Regions from separate parts of the Blastomonas sp. AAP25 genome, predicted to be linked through region 1. Evidence: predicted binding sites of a transcription regulator. Region 1 holds the regulator's gene; each other region holds the start of a gene.
The links. Region 1 encodes LexA, which represses DNA repair genes until DNA is damaged. Its sites were predicted from a motif close to GTTCCNCNCTTGTTCT; they were not measured.
Positions count from the first base shown of each region.

Region 2: a site for LexA is predicted at 2,692-2,707, ahead of IP68_RS09600 (putative DNA modification/repair radical SAM protein). Genes of this name have one in related genera too.
Region 3: a site for LexA is predicted at 2,143-2,158, ahead of IP68_RS06395 (ribonucleoside-diphosphate reductase subunit alpha). Genes of this name have one in related genera too.
Region 4: a site for LexA is predicted at 2,751-2,766, ahead of uvrA (excinuclease ABC subunit UvrA). Genes of this name have one in related genera too.

Region 1 covers NZ_LJHP01000001.1:278,161-283,604, forward strand. The annotation lists gene trpC (indole-3-glycerol phosphate synthase TrpC) at 1-34, shown strand, start outside; gene moaC (cyclic pyranopterin monophosphate synthase MoaC) at 34-504, shown strand; gene IP68_RS01355 (molybdopterin molybdotransferase MoeA) at 504-1,706, shown strand; gene lexA (transcriptional repressor LexA) at 1,796-2,518, shown strand; gene IP68_RS01365 (CHAT domain-containing protein) at 2,731-5,444, shown strand, end outside.
Region 2 covers NZ_LJHP01000008.1:277,635-283,078, reverse strand. The annotation lists gene IP68_RS09605 (UdgX family uracil-DNA binding protein) at 1-1,411, opposite strand, end outside; gene IP68_RS09600 (putative DNA modification/repair radical SAM protein) at 1,423-2,673, opposite strand; gene IP68_RS09595 (alpha/beta fold hydrolase) at 2,776-3,612, opposite strand; gene IP68_RS09590 (DUF1993 family protein) at 3,729-4,298, opposite strand; gene IP68_RS09585 (hypothetical protein) at 4,342-4,692, opposite strand; gene IP68_RS09580 (AraC family transcriptional regulator) at 4,760-5,444, opposite strand, start outside.
Region 3 covers NZ_LJHP01000005.1:355,866-361,309, reverse strand. The annotation lists gene IP68_RS06400 (fumarate hydratase) at 85-1,608, opposite strand; gene IP68_RS06395 (ribonucleoside-diphosphate reductase subunit alpha) at 2,190-4,208, shown strand; gene IP68_RS06390 (endonuclease domain-containing protein) at 4,283-4,645, shown strand; gene IP68_RS06385 (ribonucleotide-diphosphate reductase subunit beta) at 4,763-5,444, shown strand, end outside.
Region 4 covers NZ_LJHP01000037.1:36,662-42,105, reverse strand. The annotation lists gene IP68_RS18045 (hypothetical protein) at 1-713, shown strand, start outside; gene IP68_RS18040 (sensor histidine kinase KdpD) at 710-2,089, shown strand; gene IP68_RS18035 (hypothetical protein) at 2,126-2,581, opposite strand; gene uvrA (excinuclease ABC subunit UvrA) at 2,779-5,444, shown strand, end outside.

The DNA.
Region 1 (5,444 bases):
AACGCGGCTGCTGCTCACCGGATCGGCGGACTGATGGCCGACCTCACCCATCTCGACGCCAGCGGAGCGGCGCACATGGTGGACGTCTCCGCCAAGGCCGACACCGTGCGCGAGGCGGTGGCCGAAGGCATCATCAGCATGGCGCCCGAGGTGATCGCCGCGATCCGCGCGGGCGACATCAAGAAGGGCGACGTGCTGGGCACCGCGCGCATCGCTGGCATCATGGCGGCCAAGCAGACCAGCAGCCTGATTCCGCTGTGCCACCCGCTGCCGATCAGCAGCGTGTCGGTAGAGTTCGAATATACGGGCGCCGGCGTCCGCGTGGAAACCCGCGTGCGCACTTCGGGCAAGACCGGGGTGGAGATGGAGGCGTTGACTGCCGCCGGCATCGCGCTGCTCACCATCTACGACATGGCCAAGGCGCTGGACAAGGGCATGGTTATCGGCCCCGTCCGTCTGCTCGCCAAGAGCGGCGGCAAATCGGGCGACTGGATCGCGCCCTGATGGCGGGCGGCCTGATCGCGCTGGCCGAGGCACAGAAGCGGCTGCTCGCGCTCGCCACCACAAAGCCTGCCAACTCGGTCGGATTGCTCGAGGCGAACGGCCATATCCTCGCCGAACCACTGGTTGCCTGGCGCAGCCAGCCGGCAGCCGACCTGTCCGCGATGGATGGCTATGCCGTGCGCGCCGTCGACCTGCCCGGCCCATGGACGGTCATCGGCGAAAGCGCCGCCGGGCGGCCTTTCGATGGCGCGATGGGCGCAGGCGAAGCGATACGCATCTCCACCGGCGCGATCGTCCCTGCCGATGCCGATGCGGTGGTGGTGCAGGAAGACACTGGCATCGATGGCGCCACGCTGATCCTGACCGGCGACGGACCCGCGCGACCCGGTGCACACATTCGCCGCGCGGGGCATGATTTTGCCGAAGGTGCGCTGCTCGCTGCGGCGGGCCCGCGGGTAGACGCTCGGCTGATCGCGCTGGCTGCGATGGCTGGGCACGGCACGCTCAGCGTTCACGCGCCGGTGCGTGTGACGATCCTGAGCACCGGCGACGAGCTGGTCGCGCCCGGCACTCCGCTGCCCAGCCCCGCGCACATCCCGGCCAGCAACGGCATCATGCTCTCGGCCATGCTGCAGGGGCTTCCGGTGGACATCACCATGCCGCCGCTGCTGCCCGACCGGCTCGATATCATCGCAGCGGCGCTCGCCGACCACCGCGACGCCGATATCATCGTCACCACCGGCGGCGCCTCGGTAGGCGACCACGACCTCATCCAGCCCGCACTGCTCCAGAGCGGCGGAACGCTCGATTTCTGGCGGATCGCGATGCGCCCGGGCAAGCCGGTGATGGTCGGGCGGATGGGCGATGCCATCGTGCTGGGCCTGCCGGGCAATCCGGTGTCGTCCTATGTCACCGCGCTGCTGCTGCTGCTTCCGCTGGTCAGGACCTTCGCCGGATATCAGCACGTTCTGCCTGATATCTCGCAAGCCAGGGCCGGCACCACCTTCCCCGCAAATGGCACCCGCCAGGACTTCATGCGCGCGCAGATCGATGGCGGGCGGCTGTTCCCGGTATCGAGCCAGGACAGCGGCGCGCTGTCCTCCTTGCATGCCGCCGATGCGCTGGTCGTTCGCGCCGTGCACCAGCCTGAAGCCGCGCCCGGCGACCTGCTCGACTATATTGCGCTTCGCTCCGGGGCGTAACACAAGGTCTTGACCTGACCGGCTTTGTTTCGTAATTGTTCCGTATTCGTTCGGCCGCCGACCCACCGGCGCAGAAAGGAACATTCAGCATGCTGACCCGCAAACAACACGATCTGATCCGCTTCATCCAGGTACGGCTGGAGGAAGACGGCATTTCCCCCTCGTTCGAGGAGATGAAGGAAGCGCTGGATCTCAAGTCGAAGTCGGGTGTCCACCGGCTGGTCAGTGCGCTGGAGGAACGCGGTTTCATCCGCCGTCTGCCCAACCGTGCGCGCGCGCTCGAAATCCTCAAGCTGCCCGAAGCGAGCGTCAAGCCGCGCGCCAAGGAACTGGCCGCGGCCGCCGCTGCCAAGACCGATGCGGCCAAGAGCAACATCGTCAGCATGGATGCGGTGCGCAAGGCGCAGCCGCCGGTCGCTGCCAACAACAATGTGCTGGAAATTCCTCTGCATGGCCGGATCGCTGCGGGCGCACCGATCGAAGCATTCGAGGGCACCGAAATCCTTCCCGTGCCCGCCGCGCTGCTGGGCAGCGGCGAGCATTATGCGCTCGAGGTGTCGGGCGATTCGATGATCGAGGCAGGGATTCTCGATGGCGATTTCGCGCTGATCCTGCGCACGGAATCGGCGCGCGATGGCGAGATCGTGGTGGCGCTGGTCCGCGGCGAAGAAGCAACGCTCAAATATCTGCGCCGCGAAAACGGCCGCATCCGGCTCGATCCGGCCAATGCCTCCTATGATCCGCAATATTATGCGCCGCACGAAGTGCAGGTGCAGGGCAAGCTTGCAGGCCTGCTTCGCCGCTATCACTGACCAGCCTCGCCGATCCGATGCCGCATGGCACGGATCGGCGGGATGCCGGCCTCGCTGAGCACTGCACGGCACCCGCGCCACCTTGGAGGTTGACCGGGCCAGCACCGGGCTGTCCCGTTTTCGCTACAGTCCCAGGTGCAAGAAATCGCTTTTCATTTGGAAGACGGCTGTTCAAGCTGCCCGAGTCTGCGATCGAGAACCGGGGGGCCCCTATGATCAAAGCTGCAGTGGCACTGGCGAGCGGTATCGGTCTGTTTCTGGGGGCACCAGCCCATGCCGCACCCGATCGCACGAGGCTGGACGCCCTGATCACGCAGTTCGAGGCCGCCGATGCCAACAGCGATGTCGAGGGTTATCGCAAGATCGCCGACCAGACCCTCGCCGAGGCACGGCGGCTCTATCCTGCCGGCCATCCCGAGATCGCCGCACGCGCGCTGTACGTCGCCCAGGCGCTGGCTGCTTCGGGCGAGATGGATCCGGCCAAAGCCGAGGTCGACAGGATCATCCCCGTGCTTGCGGGCGCGCAGGGATACAAGGCGGACTGGCGCAATGCGCTCAGCCTGCGCGCCTATATCCTCAACTTCAAGGGCGATCATGCCGGTGCGCTGGCGATCAACGAACAGCTCGCCGCCGAATATGCCAGCGATCCGTCAAGCCAGGGCATTCGCGACCATGCCGTAACGCTGTCGAACCTGGCAGCGTCGTATCTCGAACATGGCCGTCTCGATGACGCGCTCGCGCGCAACGCCGAGGCGATCCGCATTGGCCTCGCGCTGGATCCCGTCCCGCAGGACGTCGCCATCTGGAGCGCCAACCGGGTCGTCTATTTCTATTCCGCCGGGCGCACCGAAGACGCCATCGTCACCGCGCAGGAAGGCATCGCGCAAGCAGGCGGCGCCCTCGGCACCGATCACCCGGCGATGGCCAACCTCTACGCCAATCTCGGCGCGATCCTCATGCGGATCAACCGTCCGCACGATGCCATGGCGCCGATTCGGCAGGCCTATGAACTGATCGAAAAGGCCAATGGCGGCCCCAACCAGAACAGTGCGACGATGCGGACGCAGTTCGCCCAGGCGCTGGTGCGGGCCGGGCAGCACAAGGATGCCCTCGCCTTTCTCGATTATGCCACGCCGATCATCGATGCCCAATTGGGCGCGCAGAGCGACCGGTCGCTGGTGGCCCGCGATACGCGGCTGGTTGCGCTGATCGCGCTCGGCCAGGGTGCGCAGGCCGAAGCGCTGGCCAGGGAGCTGCTGGCGGTGCGCGATGCGCGGCTGCCCGATGGCCACAGGGACCGCGCCAATACGCGCGATAATCTCGCCAAGGCCGCCTTCGCGATCGAGAATTGGGCAACCGCGCGCGATGCAGCCGCGCAGGCCGTGGACTTGCGCAGCAAGGCGCTCTCCCCCGACCATCCAGATCTCCTGCTGTCTCGGGCATTTCTGCTGCGCGTGGAGGACCGCGGCGACTTGCGCCCGGCAACCGAGCTCGTCGCCGAGGCGCGCCAGGTTTTCGAGGCGCTGGCCTTGAACGCGCAGCTTGCCCGCGGGTCCGCCCAGGCAGAACGCCAGCGGCCCGCTTATGGCTGGCTGGCGGAGGTGTTCGCGCGGCGCGGTGCGGCAGACGATGCTTTCCGCGCCCAGCAATGGGCGGCGCGCACCGCGCTCGACGACACGCTGGCGATCGCGGCGAGCGAGCTCTCCGCCAAGGCAGACCCCCAGCTTGCCAGCCTGCTGGTGCGGCGCCGCGAACTGGTGGCGGCGCGCCAGGGGCTGGAGGCACGGATCGATGCCAATGGCGCGCGCCCAGATCCGAAGTTTGATCTGGCGGGCGTTTCGAACGATCTGGCCGGAAACCGCAGCGAGATCGCTGCACTCGATGCCGGACTGACCCCCGAGCAGCGCAACAGCCTGATGTTTGCCCCCGCAAGCGTGAAGGACATTCAGGCGACCGGCGCGCGGGGCGACGTCAGCATCATGATCACCGATATCGGCGACAGCTGGCTGGTGACCGCGCTGGATGCCGGACGCGTGCTGCAGACCCTAGTCGGCGCCGATGCTCCGGTGGACGCGCTCGTCGCGCAGCTGCGCGCCGTGGCTGATCCGACGGGCGATGGCGTGCTCGACCGGGCCGCATCGTCGCAGCTGTTTGCAGCGCTTTTCCCGGGCGAAACCGCAGCGCTGGTGCGCTCGGCGCGTCAGCTTTACGTGACCGCCAACGGCTCGCTGGGGTCCCTCCCCTTCGGTTTGCTGTCGGCCGATCGCGCCGGCCGTGGGTTGCTCATGGAGAAATCGACCATAGTGCGGCGGGTGGGCGTGCCACGCGGCCGGACGGCGGCCTTCGCGCCCACCGGCAACACACTCATCGCCTTTGGCGGCGTAAAAGGCGCGCCCGCGCGAACCTTGATGGCGATGCGCTCGGCGAGCACCGCAAGGACGATTGCCGATCTGCCCGACCTGCCCGATTCACGGCGCGAACTGGCCGCGCTCGGCCAGGCGATCGGCACCGGGTCTGCGCAGCTTCTGGTCGGCGATGACGCCACCGAAGAGGCATTACGCCGCGCCACTGTCCCGCCCGGCGCGGTGCTGGCCTTTGCCACCCATGGCCTGCTTTCTGGCGAGCTCGACGGGTTGAGCGAACCCGCGCTGCTGCTGTCGCCCGCAGGCAACGACGACGGCTTGCTCAAGCCCAGCGAGATCGGTGCGATGAACCTGCCTGCCGGGCTGGTGATCCTGTCGGCGTGCAACACCGCAGCAACCAGCTCGACCGATCGCCCGCAGCTGGCAGGGCTGGTCCAGGGCTTCTTCCTCGCCGGGGCCGAGCGCGTGCTGGCAAGCCATTGGCCGGTGCGCGATGATGTCGCCCGGCGGCTGTCGGTCAGCACCGTGCGCGGCATGAACAACCGCCTGGCGCCGGCCGAGGC
Region 2 (5,444 bases), on a different contig from region 1:
CGGCTGCCAGATCGGCGATGAAGGCGGCGCGTTCGGCCGCGGCGCGCTGGCGGTCGGGCAGGCGCAGCAGAAAGGAGGGATGCACCGTTGCCACCAGCCTTTCGCCGCCTTCCAGGGTCATCGGCTCGCCGCGCACCGAGGCGATGCTGGCGCTCTTGCCGGTGAGCCCGCGCAGCGCGCTGCCACCCAGCGAGACGATGATGTCGGGCCTGACCAGCGCGCGCTCCTGATCGAGCCACCAGCGGCAGATGTCGATCTCGCCGGTGGAAGGGTTCTGGTGCAACCGGCGCTTGCCGCGCGGCTCAAACTTGAAGTGCTTGACTGCGTTGGTGATGTAAAGCTGCGTGCGGTCCAGCCCCGCTTCCGCCAGCGCTTCGTCGAGCAGCTGGCCTGCCGGGCCGACGAAAGGGCGGCCTTCCAGATCCTCTCGGTCGCCCGGCTGTTCGCCCACCAGCATGATGCGCGCGCCTGTCTTGCCTTCGCCCGGGACCGCCTGGGTCGCATTGCAGTGGATCGGGCAGCGGGTGCATGTCTGCAGGCGGCGGGCCAGCTCCTCGAGGGTCGCTGTTTCGCCCGCTATCGGAGCCTCCATCTCCCCCCGCACGCGCCATTTGTCGCTGCGCGGATTGGCGAGCTGGACCGCGGTCTCGCGCATTCGCTCGACCCGCGCCCCCGCGCCCGCCAGCAGCGGGCCGATATCCTGCGCCTCGGGAAGGTTGTGCCAGTATTTTTTGGGCATCTCGGCGCGCATCGCGGCAATCTTGACCCGCGCGGGGTTGAAGATCGAACCGTAATACATCCGCCACTGCTCCTCCACCACGTCGGAATCGGGCACCTCGTCGCGGGTGCCGCCGGGGCCGAAACTGAGCGTCTCGTCCTGCCAGATCGCGCGCGCGTCGGGCGTCAGGATCGCCCAGTCCATGCCGTAGAAGCGCTTGCGGAAGAAAGGTGCCGCCAGCCGCACGATCCGGTGTTCGGGCTCGAACCAGGCGACGAAGGATTCGCGTTCGGCATCCTCGCCGCCCAGCCTGCGGAAGCGGACGAACGCGTGCATCTTGTGCAGGTCGCGGCGGATCGCCTTGTCGGACTTGGCCAGCCAGTCGACGTCGTTGTCGGTGCGCCGTTCGAGCAGCCGCCGGTCGCCCAAGGCGCGCCAGACGATGGTGTAGAGCCGCGTCGGCACGTTCGCGTCGCGATGGCAGATCACGCGGTCGAGCGTGGTCACCAGCGCGCGGGGCAGGGCAACCGTGCGCCGGGGCACCAGCGGTGCGTCGTCGGAAAACAGCGAGGCGCTCTCGCCCGCCTGCCGCCAGACGACTTGCTCGGGCGGCACCTCGGCGGCGAGCAGCGCGCGCGCGGCATCGCGCCATTCGGCAAAGTCTCCGGGGGTGTTGAGGACGATCTCGCGCATCGTTCGTGGTTTCAGAGTGCGAGGCTCATCTGCTCGGGCGGCGGGGCGAAGCGTGCGCGCAAGTTTTCGCTGTCGGTCAACCCGCCGGGGCGCCAGTCGGGGGTGGTGATGAACGGCAGCACCTTCTTCACCGAGGCGGTGAGCTTGGCCAGATCGCCCAGCCGCACCGCACCCAGCCGCCGGGCGGCGATGATCCGCTCGACCGCCTTGGTGCCGAGGCCCGGCACGCGAAGCAGCATCTCGCGCGGCGCGCGGTTGATGTCGACCGGAAACGCCTCGCGCCGCTGCAGCGCCCAGGCGAGCTTGGGATCGATCGTCAGGTCGAGCATGCCCCCGTCTGCGCCTTCCATGATCTCGCCGCGCGAAAAGCCGTAGAAGCGCAGCAGCCAGTCGGCCTGGTACAGCCGGTGCTCGCGGATCAGCGGCGGACGCACGGGGGGCAGGTCGCTGCTCGCATCGGGGATCGGGCTGTAGGCAGAATAATAGACCCGGCGCAATTTGTACCCCGAATAGAGGCTGGTTGCCGATTGCAGGATGTCGTCATCCTTGGCCCCATCCGCGCCGACGATCATCTGGGTCGATTGGCCCGCCGGGGCAAAGCGCGGTGGCTTGGCTTTCTTGAGCAGCCGCCCGCGCGCAGCTTCTGCCGCATCGTCTAACCCGACGCGCACGCCTGCCATCGTCTTGCGGATCGTCGCCGAGGTCTTTTCTGGCGCGAAGCTCTTGAGCCCTGCTTCGGTGGGCAGTTCGACATTGGTCGAGAGGCGGTCGGCATAGAGGCCTGCGCGCGCGATCAGTTCGGGCGAGGCGCCGGCGATGGTCTTCAGGTGAATATAACCCCCGAAACGGTGCTCCTCGCGCAGCAGCCGCGCGACCTCGACCAATTGCTCCATCGTGTAATCTTCCGAACGGATGATGCCGGAAGAGAGGAACAGCCCCTCGATATAGTTGCGCTTGTAGAAATCGAGCGTCAGCCGCACGACCTCTTCCGGATTGAACCGCGCGCGCGGCACGTTGCTCGACGCGCGGTTGATGCAGAAGCGGCAGTCATAAATGCAGAAATTGGTGAGCAGGATCTTGAGCAGCGAGATGCAGCGGCCGTCAGGTGCATAGCTGTGGCAGATCCCCATCCCGCCGGTCGATCCGATCCCCTTGGTGCCGGTTGAGTCGCGCTTGATCGTTCCCGACGAGGCGCAGGAAGCGTCGTATTTGGCGGCGTCGGCCAGCACGCCCAATTTTTGCAGAATCGGTTTTTCGCTCATGCCACCGATATAGGGGCAAGAACAAAGAAAGAACAGGGGCTTGGCGGTGCTCCGCGCCCGGTCCGTCGCGTTTTCTGCGTACTGGGCGCGTGACCTTTGGGATCAGGATCGGATGAAGGCGAGAATATCGGCGTTGAGCGTGTCGGCGTTGACCGTCAGCATCCCGTGGGAAAGGCCTTCATAGATTTTCAGCGTGGCATCGGGGAGCAGATCGGCCTGCAGCAGCGCGGCGTTCTTGTAAGGCACCACCTGATCGTCATCGCCGTGCAGCACCAGGGTAGGGACGGTCATCGCCTTCAGGTCGTCGGTCTGGTCGGTTTCGGAAAAGGCCTTGATGCCATCGTAATGCGCCTTGGCGCTTCCCATCATGCCCTGCCGCCACCAGTTTTCGACCACAGCCTCATCGGGCTGAGAATCCTCGCGGTTGAAGCCATAGAACGGTCCGGAGGCGACATCGCGGAAGAAGGCGGCGCGGTTGGCGGCGAGGCCGCTGCGAAAGCCGTCGAACACCTCCATGTCGAGTCCGCCGGGGTAGCGCTCGGTCTTGATCATGATCGGCGGCACCGCCGCGACCAGCACGGCCTTGGCGACGCGGCCCTGCGGGATGCCGTGCTGAGCGACATAACGCGCAGCTTCGCCGCCGCCGGTCGAGTGGCCGATGTGCACCGCATTCTTTAGGTCGAGATGCGCGGTGACGGCTGCGGCATCACTGGCATAATGGTCCATGTCATGCCCCTCGCTCACCTGCTGTGACCGGCCATGGCCGCGCCGGTCGTGCGCGACGACGCGGAATCCCTGATCGAGGAAGAACAGCATCTGCGTGTCCCAGTCGTCGGACGACAGCGGCCAGCCATGGTGGAACACGATCGGCTGGGCATCGCGCGGTCCCCAGTCCTTGTAGAAAATCTGCGTGCCATCGGCTGCGGAAACATAGGCCATCATCGTTCTCCCTTGCTGATCGCGGTGATAGCCCGCGAAAAGGACTCGTCGATGACGCCAGCCTGGCGTCATCATCGCTCCGTACGCACTCGCCTTGTGTCCGGTTGCCGCAAGGGTCAGCCGGGTTTCGGCATCGTCCCTGGACGCAGGAAGGGGAACATGTGCGCGACGAAATCCGCCTTTCCGATGCCCACGCCCTCGGCCCGCAGGATGGCATAGGCGGCCATCACATGGAAATAGAGCTGCGGCAGCGCCCAGTCGCGGATGTATTGCGCGGCGGTGAGATCGAACACCATGCCGTTGGGCAAGGTGTGCGCCAGCGGCGCATCGGGCGACAGATCGGGCGCGTCCGCAGCGGCTGCCTCGACGATCCGCAGCGTCTCGGCGATTCGGGCCCGGGCATCGGCGATCGTCGGCGTGGTCGTGTCGGCGTTGCGCCCGTCCGCCAGCAGCGCGCCGACCGAGGCGGGCATTTCCTCATGCCGCAGGCGAAAGATGCCCTCCTGCGCCTGGACGCACGAAAAGCAGATCTGGGTGAACAGCGGGAACATGTCCGGCGCGAGTCGCGCGCGCATGATCGCTGCGGCCCTGTCGGCGGGCAGCTGATCCGATGCCTTGTCCAGCCACGCGGAGAGCGCCCCGAGCATCTGGATGTAGGTGGGAACCAGCGTGTCTTTCAGCGTCATGTTCGTCTCCGTGCCTGATGCGCGATCATAGGCCGGGACCCAGTCAGGACAAGGCCTGTCCGCCAGACCGACGCGATACCGCAATCGCTGCGGCATGGCCCGCCGCCAGCGTCACCGCGGCGACCGGTACGAACCACATCGGGTGCGGCAGCGCGAACAGGTTGCCGATGGCGAGCAGCGCGAGGATCCCCGTCACCGCGACCGCTGTCCAGCGCGCCCCTGAGAGCCGGAACGCCACCAGGCTGCCGCCGAAAGCGCCCAGCCCGTAACCCGCCGCCACTGCAGCGAACAATGCGTCGCCGGTGATGCGGCCATGCGCGAGCATCTCCACCCCCGCAATCGCGAGCCCTGCAGTGACCGTCCCCAGCACCACCGCCAAAATTTTCCGTCCCATGCTCATGCCAAGCTCCTTTCGATGCCTCGATTAGCAGCGGGCGAAAGCGCAGGATTGAATAAAGGGGTCATCGCGGCATCAGCATGTGCGGCGGATAATGCGCGGCGCGGTGCCGCAACTGGCCGGGGGTGGCTCCGGTGAACCGCTTCATTTCGCGCGTGAGATGCGCCTGATCGGCAAAGCCATGCTCGCACGCCAGCACCGCGAGCGAGAAGCGTGGGTCGGCGAGCCTGGGATCGCGCAGCACCGCGTCGATCCGGTGGAGCAGCAGCCAGCGTTTGAGCGCCAGATCGGTACGGCCCGAAAACAGCCTGCGATAGTGCCGCGGCGTCGCTTCGACCGCTCTGGCGAGATCCATCGCGCGGTCGGTGTCGCGGCAAGGGGCGGGCAGGGTGATCGCATCGCGGTCGGGCAGCCGTACCTCGAGCCACGCAGCAAAGCGTTCGAACAGCGCGTCCAGGCTGTCCGCAGCCTTGAGCGAATCGCGCAACAGACCTGCCTCGCGGCCGAGCAGCGCCGATAGCCTGGGGGGCGGGGTGCCATTGCCGGGGGGCAGCGTACCAAGCCAGGCCTTGGCCGCCCAGGGCTGCAGCCGTGCGCCCACGAGCTCGCGCCGACCTTCGGCGCGGGCACATCGCGGGCCGTCCTGCACCGGGGTCACCCAGGCGGTGGCATAGCGATGCTCGGGCATGCCCGGCGCCGCGCGCCACCAGTGGATCCCGCGCAGGCTGACCACGATCTCGACATACGGC
Region 3 (5,444 bases), on a different contig from region 1:
AGGCAGTGCGGGGCCTTCGACAGGCTCAGGCTGAGCGGAGGTGGGGCGTCACTCGCGATTGCGCGATCTCCACCCCCTTCGCTCTCACGCCCCCTGCAACAGCCCTTCCTTCGTGATCCGCTCTTTCCACACGAGCGGCGCGAGCTGGTGGACATTGTTGCCTTCGCTATCCACCGCGACGGTCACCGGGAAGTCGCTGACCTCGAACTCGTAGATCGCCTCCATCCCCAGATCGTGGAAGCCCACGACCTCCGAGCCCTTGATTGCGCGCGCGACCAGATACGCCGCGCCGCCGACCGCCATCAGATAGGCGCTCTTGTGGTCACGGATCGCCTCGACCGCTGCGGGTCCGCGTTCGGCCTTGCCGACCATCGCGAGCAGGCCCTGTTCGAGCATCATCCGGGTGAACTTGTCCATCCGCGTGGCGGTGGTGGGCCCTGCGGGGCCGACGATTTCCTCGCCCACCGGATCGACCGGGCCGACATAATAGATCACGCGGCCACGGAACTCGACCGGCAGCTGCTCGCCCTTGCTGAGCATGTCCTGGATGCGCTTGTGCGCGGCATCGCGCCCGGTGAGCATCTTGCCGTTGAGCAGCAACCGGTCGCCCTGCTTCCAGCTCTGCACCACGTCTGGCGTCAGGTTATCGAGATCGACGCGGATCGCAGCCTTGTCCGGCGTCCAGTTGACGTCGGGCCATTCGGCAAGCTTGGGCGCTTCGAGATAGGCAGGCCCCGATCCGTCCAGCGAGAAGTGCGCGTGACGAGTCGCGGCGCAGTTGGGGATCATCGCCACCGGCTTGCCAGCGGCATGGCACGGCGCATCCATGATCTTGACGTCGAGGATGGTCGAAAGCCCGCCCAGCCCCTGCGCGCCGATGCCCAGCGCGTTGACCTTGTCGAAGATCTCGATGCGCATCGCCTCCACGTCGGTCTTGGGCCCGCGTGCCTTCAACGGGCCCATGTCGATCGGGTCCATCAGCGCCTTCTTGGCGAGCAGCACCGCGTGCTCCGCGGTGCCGCCGATGCCGATGCCCAGCATGCCCGGCGGGCACCAGCCGGCGCCCATCTGCGGGATCATCTCGAGCACCCAGTCGACGATGTTGTCGCTGGGGTTCATCATCTTGAACTTCGACTTGTTCTCGCTGCCGCCGCCCTTGGCCGCGACATCGACATGGACATGATGCCCCGGCACCATTTCGACGTGCAAAACACAGGGAGTATTGTCCTTGGTGTTGCGGCGGGTGAAGGCGGGGTCGGCCAGTACCGACGCGCGCAGCTTGTTTTCGGGGTGCAGATAGGCGCGGCGCACGCCCTCGTCGACGATCTCCTGCAGCGACTTCGATGTCTCGTCCATGCGGCAGTCCATGCCCCATTTGACGAACACATTCACGATGCCGGTGTCCTGGCAGATCGGGCGATGCCCCTCGGCGCACATCCGGCTGTTGGTGAGGATCTGCGCGATCGCATCCTTGGCCGCGGGCGACTGCTCGGCCTCATATGCCTCGCCCAGCGCGCGGATGTAATCCATCGGGTGGTAATAGCTGATGAACTGCAGCGCGTCGGCAACGCTCTCGATCAGATCGGCTGCGCGGATGGTAACGGTCATTGGCATTCCCCCGGATACTGGCGGCGCGGCTGTGGCGCTGTCGGATGAAGTGCGACCGTCTCTATTGTGCAGACGATGCTATCGCAAGGTGGGCCCCAAGGGAATGTGCGATGGCGATCGCCAGGCGATTCTCCCGCTTCGGTTTTCCATCCCGCAAAATTTGGCGTGCACAAGCCTGTGGAGAGGAAATTGTGGGGAAGCCTCAATTGCCCCCTTGCACTTTTTTGGCGCGGCTTTGGAGCGCGCGTCGCACTGTCCGTAGCCCGTCCCGCCATCGACGAAACGAATCCCAGATACGACGAACCGTTATGCAAATTAACCATTTACCCTCTTGCGCGGGATTCAGGATGAGGCACTATAGGTAGTGGGGTACGCAGCTGGGGCATACCAATAGCAGTGGACACAGAAGCATCGCGGGGGCAGACAAGCGCCTTCGCGTCAAGGGTTTTTGACCCTGTTTCGGCCTTCTGTTGGGGATAAGTTTTCCCCCGCTGATCCCGACAAGATGCTATACGGGACGCTTGCGCCCCGAGTCGAACATTAGCGGAACAAAGTGCCGCACAACAGATTATGGGGGCGTCATGGATTTCAGAGATACGGGCAAAGGCAACGCAGGCGATATGGGTGAATCAGATGTACTGGAAGCAGCCGAAAAGGCAGGAACCGCAACCGCTGCAGCAGCGCCGACCGGCGCGCTGGCGGCAGGCGAATCCAGCGCTGCCGAAATGGCGTTGATCGCGATGGCCGCGACTCAGGCTGCCGCAGCGCTGCCCGCCGACGTGCGCGACAGCAAGACCGTCGAAGCCCGCCGGTTTACCATTGTCACCGATACCAGCCGCGATGCGCTGCTCACCGATTTCGGCAAGGAAACGCTGGAAGACCGCTATCTGCTTCCCGGCGAAAACTATCAGGACCTGTTCGCGCGCGTGGCCGATGCTTATGCCGACGATCAGGAACACGCGCAGCGGCTGTACGATTATATCTCCAAGCTGTGGTTCATGCCCGCAACCCCGGTGCTGTCGAACGGCGGCACGGGTCGCGGCCTGCCGATCAGCTGTTATCTCAACAGCGTCGACGACAGCCTCGAAGGCATCGTCAACACCTGGAACGAGAATGTCTGGCTCGCCTCGCGCGGCGGCGGCATCGGCACCTATTGGGGCAATGTCCGCGGCATCGGCGAACCGGTCGGCCTCAACGGCAAGACCTCAGGCATCATTCCGTTCGTCCGCGTGATGGATTCGCTGACGCTGGCGATCAGCCAGGGCTCGCTGCGGCGCGGTTCGGCAGCGTGCTATCTCGACGTCTCGCACCCCGAGATCGAGGAGTTCCTCGAAATCCGCAAGGCATCCGGCGACTTCAACCGCAAGGCATTGAACCTCCACCACGGCGTGCTCTTGACCGACAAGTTCATGGAAGCGGTGCGCGATGGCGCGGACTTCGATCTTGTCAGCCCCAAGGATGGCAGCGTGCGCAACACGGTGAACGCCCGCGCTCTGTTCCAGAAGCTGGTCGAGACACGCCTGGCCACCGGCGAGCCGTACATCGTGTTCAACGATACCGTGAACCGGATGATGCCCGCGCACCATCGCGAGCTCGGCCTCAAGGTGTCGACCTCGAACCTGTGCAGCGAGATCACCTTGCCCACCGGCCGCGATCATCTGGGCAACGACCGCACCGCGGTGTGCTGCCTGTCGTCGCTCAACATCGAGACCTGGGACCAGTGGCACGACGACAAGCTCTTCATCGAGGACGTGATGCGCTTCCTCGACAATGTGCTGCAGGACTATATCGATCGCGCTCCGCCCGAAATGGCGCGCGCCCGCTACAGCGCGATGCGCGAGCGTTCGGTCGGCATGGGCGTGATGGGCTTCCACTCGTTCCTCCAGGCGCGCGGCCTGGGCTTTGAATCCGCGCTCGCCAAATCGTGGAACATGAAGATCTTCAAGCACATCGCGGCCAAGGCTTCGGAAGCTTCGATGATGCTGGCGCACGAACGCGGCCCCTGCCCCGATGCTGCCGACCAGGGCGTGATGGAGCGGTTCAGCTGCAAGATGGCGATCGCGCCGACCGCGTCGATCTCGATCATCTGCGGCGGCACCTCGGCGTGCATCGAGCCGATCCCGGCAAACATCTATACCCACAAGACGCTCTCGGGCAGCTTCGTGGTCAAGAACCCGTATCTGGAAAAGCTGCTCAAGGAAAAGTCGAAGGATTCGACCAATGTGTGGAACACGATCCTGGAAAAGGGCGGCTCGGTCCAGCATCTCGACTTCCTGAGCGCGGAAGAAAAGGACGCCTTCAAGACCAGCTTTGAGATCGACCAGCGCTGGCTGCTCGAACTGGCCGCCGACCGCACGCCCTATATCGATCAGGCGCAGTCGCTGAACCTGTTCATCCCCGCCGACGTCGACAAATGGGACCTCTTGATGCTGCACTTCCGCGCTTGGGAACTGGGCATCAAGTCGCTCTATTACCTGCGCTCGAAGAGCGTCCAGCGCGCAGGCTTTGCCGGCGGCGTCGAGGCCGACAACACCATTGAAGCGCCTAAGTTCGAACTGGGCGAGACGACGGACTACGACGAATGCCTGGCGTGTCAGTGAGACAATCCCTCTCCCACTGGGAGAGGGAGGGAGCCGCGCAGCGGCGGAAGGGTGAGGGCGACAAGGGAGCAATCATGCGCACCTATCACCGCCAACCTTCCGGCACCGTCTCCCGCGCCCGCCAGCTGCGCCGCGATGCCACCGATGCAGAGCGCGCGCTTTGGTTGGCCCTGCGCGAGAATTTCCCGGCTGCGCGGTTTCGCAGACAGGTACCGATCGGGCCGTACTACGCCGATTTCCTCAGCTTCCGCGCAAAGCTGGTGATTGAAGTGGATGGCGGCCAGCACGATCTACAGACCGAATATGATGCCGCCCGGACGCGCTTTATCGAAGCGCAGGGCTATCGGGTCATCCGGCTCTGGAACAGCGACGTTCTTCCCGATCCGGAAGGTGTCGTGAACGAAATATCCCTCTGCCTTGAGGCGGGGAAAGAATGACGAAGTCGCGGAAGGGCAAGGGTGACAACCTGAACTCAGCCGCATCACCCTCACCCTCCCAGGCTATGCCTGGGCCCCTCCCTCTCCCGACGGGAGAGGGGTTCAAGGAGTAACCGCATGTCCCTTCTCGAAGCTCGCACCCAGTACAAGCCCTTCGAATATCCCTGGGCCTATGATTTCTGGAAGCGCCAGCAGCAGATTCACTGGATGCCCGAGGAAGTGCCTCTGGGTGAGGATTGCCGCGACTGGGCGCAGAAGCTGACCGAGCACGAGCGCACTTTGCTCACGCAGATCTTCCGCTTCTTCACCCAGGCCGATGTCGAGGTGCAGAACTGCTATCACGACAAATACGGCCGCGTGTTCAAGCCGACCGAGGTCAAGATGATGCTGACCGCGTTTTCGAACATGGAAACCGTGCACATCGCCGCGTACAGCCATCTGCTCGACACCATCGGCATGCCCGAAAGCGAGTACGGCATGTTCCTCGAATATGAGGAAATGAAGGCCAAGCACGATTACCTCGCCGAGTTCGGCGTCGACAATGACGAGGATATCGCGCGCACGCTCGCGATGTTCGGCGGCTTCACCGAGGGTCTGCAGCTGTTTGCATCGTTCGCGATGCTGATGAACTTCCCGCGCTTCAACAAGATGAAGGGCATGGGGCAGATCGTCAGCTGGTCGGTGCGCGATGAAAGCCTGCACTGCGAGGGCATCACCAAGCTGTTCCACGCCTTCTGCGCCGAGCGCAACTGCCTGACCAAGGCGGTGAAGGAGGACATCATCGACTGCTGCCAGAAGA
Region 4 (5,444 bases), on a different contig from region 1:
CCCGGCTGGCCCATGCGCGCGCAATCGAGGCACGGCTGTGCCGCAACGCGCCCATGATTGGGCTTGCGATGGCCGAGCTGCCACCGCGAGTCGAGGCACAGGTCGCCGATACGCAGGACGAACTGGCTGAAGCCGCGATGGCGCTGATCGTCGCGCAAAGCCGCTTTGTCGGCAACGCGCAGGGATTTCGTCTCGATCTGTCCGAGCTTCCGCCCGAGACGGTGAACGCTCTCGTACAGCGCTTGACCGGCTGGATGCAGGATCGGCTGCAAGCCGATCCGCTGGTCTTGCGCGCGCGCGCCGATGCTTTGCTGGGCGGTTTTGACGAACGGAGAGGACGCCCGCACCGGCTGATGCGCTTCTGCCATCTGTTCGCCCTGCCCCGCGCGGGTGACGACTGGTCGCTCGCGGACAATGGCCCTTCGCTCGGCTTTGCCATGCTCGCGCGCGCCAGCGGCCTGCCGTTCGATCATCTGATCGACATGGCACGAGACCCCGATCTTTCGCGGCTTGCTGTCGTGGTGCGTGGTTGCGACGTGCCCGCCGACACCGCCGCAAGGCTTATCGAGGGCATCGCGATGCTGGCATCGTTGCGGCTCGAGGCCGTGCCTTCGGCTGCGGCGCTGGCCGCGATCGGTCCCGATGATGCCGCGCGGCTCATCGCGGGCTGGCGCAACCAGCTGCCGCTGACAACGCCGGCACCGTTGTGGTGAACGCGCAGATCCCATCATTGGACGAGGCGGGCCTCACCACCGTGTGGGTTGCTGCGGAAACCGGGCGGATCGACCGCAACGGAATGCTGCTGCACGCCGATGACCGACTGATGCGGTTGCACCAGCAACTTGGCGGCAGCACGTCGGGCGGCGAGCTCGCAGTGCCCCCGCTGCTGGAATTGGCGCGGCACAGCATGCGGCTGGGCATGCGGTTGTCTCGCCCGGTCAAGGCTGCGGGGTCGTCCGCGCTGATCGACATGTGGTGCGAATGCACACCCGACGCCGAAGGAGTGGCGCTGTTGCTCACCCATTGGCGTGAACACGCACTGCCGGACCGGTCGGATGCGACCGAAGACGGCGCCGATTTCATCGCCGAGCCTGGCGTCGCCTATCTTCAACTCGACCGTCTCGAACGGGTGGTGCGATACTCGCCGCCTGCCGGAGCCGGCACCGACGATGCGAGTTCGGGCCTGCTGCTCAAGCCGGTGACCGCGGTGCTCGAGCCGAGCGACGGCTCTGCATTCGCTCGGGCGGAGCAGATCGATGGCCAGCGCGTCACCCTGGCCGGCGACGAACGCGAATGGATTGCCAGCCTGCGCCCCGCCGGAACTGCGACGGGGTGCGTCATCACGCTGAGGCACGCGCCTCCCCTGCCCGACCCCGCCGCTCCCCCGGAGATGCCGCCGCTGTTCGACGGCGAGCGGATCGGCCAGTTGTTCGGCCGCCAGATCGGCCCGGCGCTGCGGCTGCCGATCGGACGGATCATCGCCAACGCCGAAACCATCGGCGGCAGGCTCGAGGGTCCGTTGCGGGCCGATTACGCGAACTATGCCAGCGACATCGCAGCTGCCGGGCGCCATCTGCTGGCTCTGGTTGACGACCTTGCCGATCTTGAAGCGATCGACGGCGCAGGCTTCAGCGCTGCCAGGGAGCCTGTCGATCTGGCCGATATCGCCCGGCGCGCGGCGGGGCTGCTCGCGCTCAAGGCCGCGGACCGCAAAATCCGCATCGACAAGCCGTCGGAAGATGAAATGCTGCCCGCGACCGGCGAGTTTCGCCGCGTGCTGCAGGTGCTGCTCAACCTGCTCGGCAATGCGATCAACTATGCACCCGATGGATCAATGATATGGCTGAGGCTCGACGACGGCCCCGGCTGGGCCAGCGTCACCGTCGCCGATCAGGGTCCCGGGCTCAGTGCCGAGGACCAGCAACGCCTGTTCAACAAATGGGAACGGCTGGGGCGCAGTGGCGATGGCGGCAGCGGACTCGGCCTGTACATCTCGCGGCGTCTTGCGCTCGCGATGCACGGCGACCTGACGGTCGAAAGCGCGCCGGGTCAGGGCGCGCGTTTCACTTTGCTACTGCCAACAGACTGACCCGCCCCGCACTCTGGGGTGCGGAGCGCGGGCCGGTTATTGCGGCATCGGCGGCGGGGTCTGGGCGCAGCGTTTGCGATTGCCGGCGTTGCACGCGGCAACATCGGCCTCCCACTGCGCATGGATCGCGTCATAGAGCTGCTTGATCTGGGCGTATTCCGCTTCGGCGCGGGCGCGCGATTCCACCGTATTTTCGTACAGCTTCATCTGGCTCTCATAGCTCGAGCGCCGGGCGTCGTATTCGGCCTGGTTGGCGGCGTTCTGCTGAAGCTGAGCGTTGGACATCTCGAGCTGGCGCGCGTTGGCGGCCTCGCGCGCGGCCTGCTCTTCGGGCGAGCTCGGGTTCACGGTGACGGGCGAAGGCTCCATCGATCCGGAATCAGGCGCCTGCTCGGCGGGCGGGCTGGACTGCTGCGCGCTGAGCGGAGCAACCGCCAGGCAGGAGGCCAGCAGCGCCACAGCGGAAGCGGTGCGCGAAATGCGAAGTTTCATGATGGTCATTCCCTCAAACCAAAGTTGATCTCGGTTAACACGGCTACGCAGATGGCGCAAAGCCGTTCCATAACCGGCCCGGCTGCTCTTGCACCGCGGCGCCTTGGGCACCATTTGCGAGCGACGCATCCTCATCCTGACCGCTCGCCGCATTCCCCGGCTTGCAACCAGAACATCAATAGAACATAAGGCACTCCATGCTGACTCATATTTCCGTGCGCGGCGCGCGCGAGCACAATCTCAAGGGCGTGGATATCGATCTGCCGCGCGATCAGTTGATCGTGATCACCGGTCTTTCGGGAAGCGGCAAATCGAGCCTGGCGTTCGACACCATCTATGCCGAGGGCCAGCGTCGATACGTTGAATCGCTGTCGGCCTATGCGCGCCAGTTCCTCGAGATGATGCAGAAGCCCGATGTCGAGCATATCGACGGGCTCTCCCCTGCGATCAGCATCGAGCAGAAGACCACCAGCCGCAACCCGCGTTCGACTGTCGCGACGGTGACAGAGATTTACGATTACATGCGCCTGCTGTGGGCGCGCGTCGGTGTGCCCTATTCGCCCGCCACGGGTCTTCCGATCACCGCGCAGACTGTCAGCATGATGGTCGACCGGGTGATGGCGCTGCCCGAGGGCACGCGCTTCTATCTGCTCGCACCCGTGGTGCGCGGCCGCAAGGGCGAATATCGCAAGGAGCTTGCCGAATGGCAGCGCGCCGGTTTCACCCGCGTGCGCATCGACGGCGAGTTCTACGAGATCGACGAAGCCCCCGCGCTCGACAAGAAGTACAAGCACGACATCGAGGTGGTGGTCGACCGCATGGCCGTTCGGGAAGGCATCGAGACGCGCCTCGCCGACAGCTTCGAAACCGCGCTGAAGCTTGCCGAAGGTCTGGCCTATGTCGATCTGGCGGATGGGACGGTAGCGGAGCCAGGAAGTTCATCCCCCACCCCCAGCCCCTCCACTGAGCCGCAGGCCACCGAAGGTGAACGTGAGGGGGGCAAGAAGGGCATGAAGAACGTCGGCATCCCCGACAACCGGATCATCTTCTCCGAAAAATTCGCCTGTCCAGTGTCTGGCTTCACCATCGAGGCGATCGAGCCTCGGCTGTTCTCGTTTAACGCACCGCAGGGTGCCTGCCCTGCCTGCGACGGTCTGGGCGAGAAGATGTATTTCGATCCCCAACTGGTTGTCCCCAACGAGGATCTGAGCCTGAAGAAGGGCGCGGTGGTGCCTTGGGCGAAGTCGAACCCGCCCTCGCCTTATTACATGCAGGTGCTGGCCAGCCTCGGCCGCGAGTTTGGCTTCTCGCTCGACACGCCGTGGGGCGAACTGCCTGGCGAGGTGAAGCTGATCATCCTGCACGGCACCGGCGGCAAGCCGGTCACGCTGCGCTTCCAGGACGGGCGCAAGAGCTATGAGGTCAAGAAGTCGTTCGAGGGCGTCATCGGCAACCTCAACCGCCGGCTGCTGCAGACCGATAGCGCGTGGATGCGCGAGGAGCTGGGCAAATACCAGACCGCGCAGCCCTGCGAAGTCTGCGATGGCGCGCGGCTCAAGCCAGAGGCGCGTTCGGTCAAGATCGTCGGCGAGGATATCTCGATCTCGACACGGCGTTCGGTGTCCGATGCTCTGGCGTTTTTCGAGACGCTCAACGACAAGCTCGGTCCCCAGCAGCAGCAGATCGCCAAGGCCATCCTCAAGGAGATTATCGAGCGGCTGGGCTTCCTCAACAATGTCGGGCTCGACTACCTCAACCTCGATCGGACCTCGGGGACGCTTTCGGGCGGAGAGTCACAGCGCATCCGGCTCGCCAGCCAGATCGGCAGCGGTCTCTCGGGCGTGCTTTATGTGCTCGACGAGCCCAGCATCGGGCTGCACCAGAAGGACAACGACCGGCTGCTGGTGACCTTGAAGCGGCTGCGCGATCTGGGCAATACCGTGATCGTCGTCGAGCATGACGAGGACGCGATCCGAAGCGCCGACTATATCGTCGATCTGGGTCCGGGCGCGGGCGTCCACGGCGGCGAGGTCGTCGCCGAAGGGACGCTCGAGCAGATCCTCAAGTCCAAGCGCTCGCTCACCGCGCAATATCTCACCGGCGAACGCAAGATCGAGATTCCGGCCAAGCGCCGCAAGGGCAATGGCAAGAAGCTCACCGTCCACAATGCGCGCGCCAACAATCTCACCGGCGTGACGGCGTCGATCCCGCTGGGTACCTTCACCTGCATCACCGGGGTATCGGGCTCGGGCAAGTCCAGCTTCACCATCGACACGCTGTTTGCGGGCGCTGCGCGCGCGCTCAACGGTGCGCGGGTGATCGCTGGGGCGCACGACAAGATCACGGGTCTCGAGCATTGCGACAAGGTGATCGATATCGACCAATCGCCGATCGGCCGCACCCCGCGATCGAACCCAGCGACGTACACGGGTGCGTTCACCAATATCCGTGACTGGTTCGCCGGACTGCCCGAAAGCCTCGCGCGCGGCTACAAGCCGGGCAGGTTCAGCTTCAACGTCAAGGGCGGCCGCTGCGAGAAATGCCAGGGCGACGGCCTGATCAAGATCGAGATGCACTTCCTTCCTGATGTTTACGTCACCTGCGAGGATTGCGGCGGCAAGCGCTACAACCGCGAGACGCTCGAGGTGAAGTTCAAGGGCCACTCGATCGCCGACGTGCTCGACATGACGGTCGAGGATGCGGTCGAGTTCTTCAAGGCGGTGCCGCCGATCCGCGACAAGATGGCGATGCTGTGGGAAGTGGGCCTGGGCTACGTCAAGGTCGGCCAGCAGGCAACGACGCTCAGCGGCGGAGAGGCGCAGCGCGTCAAGCTTGCCAAGGAACTCAGCCGCCGCTCGACCGG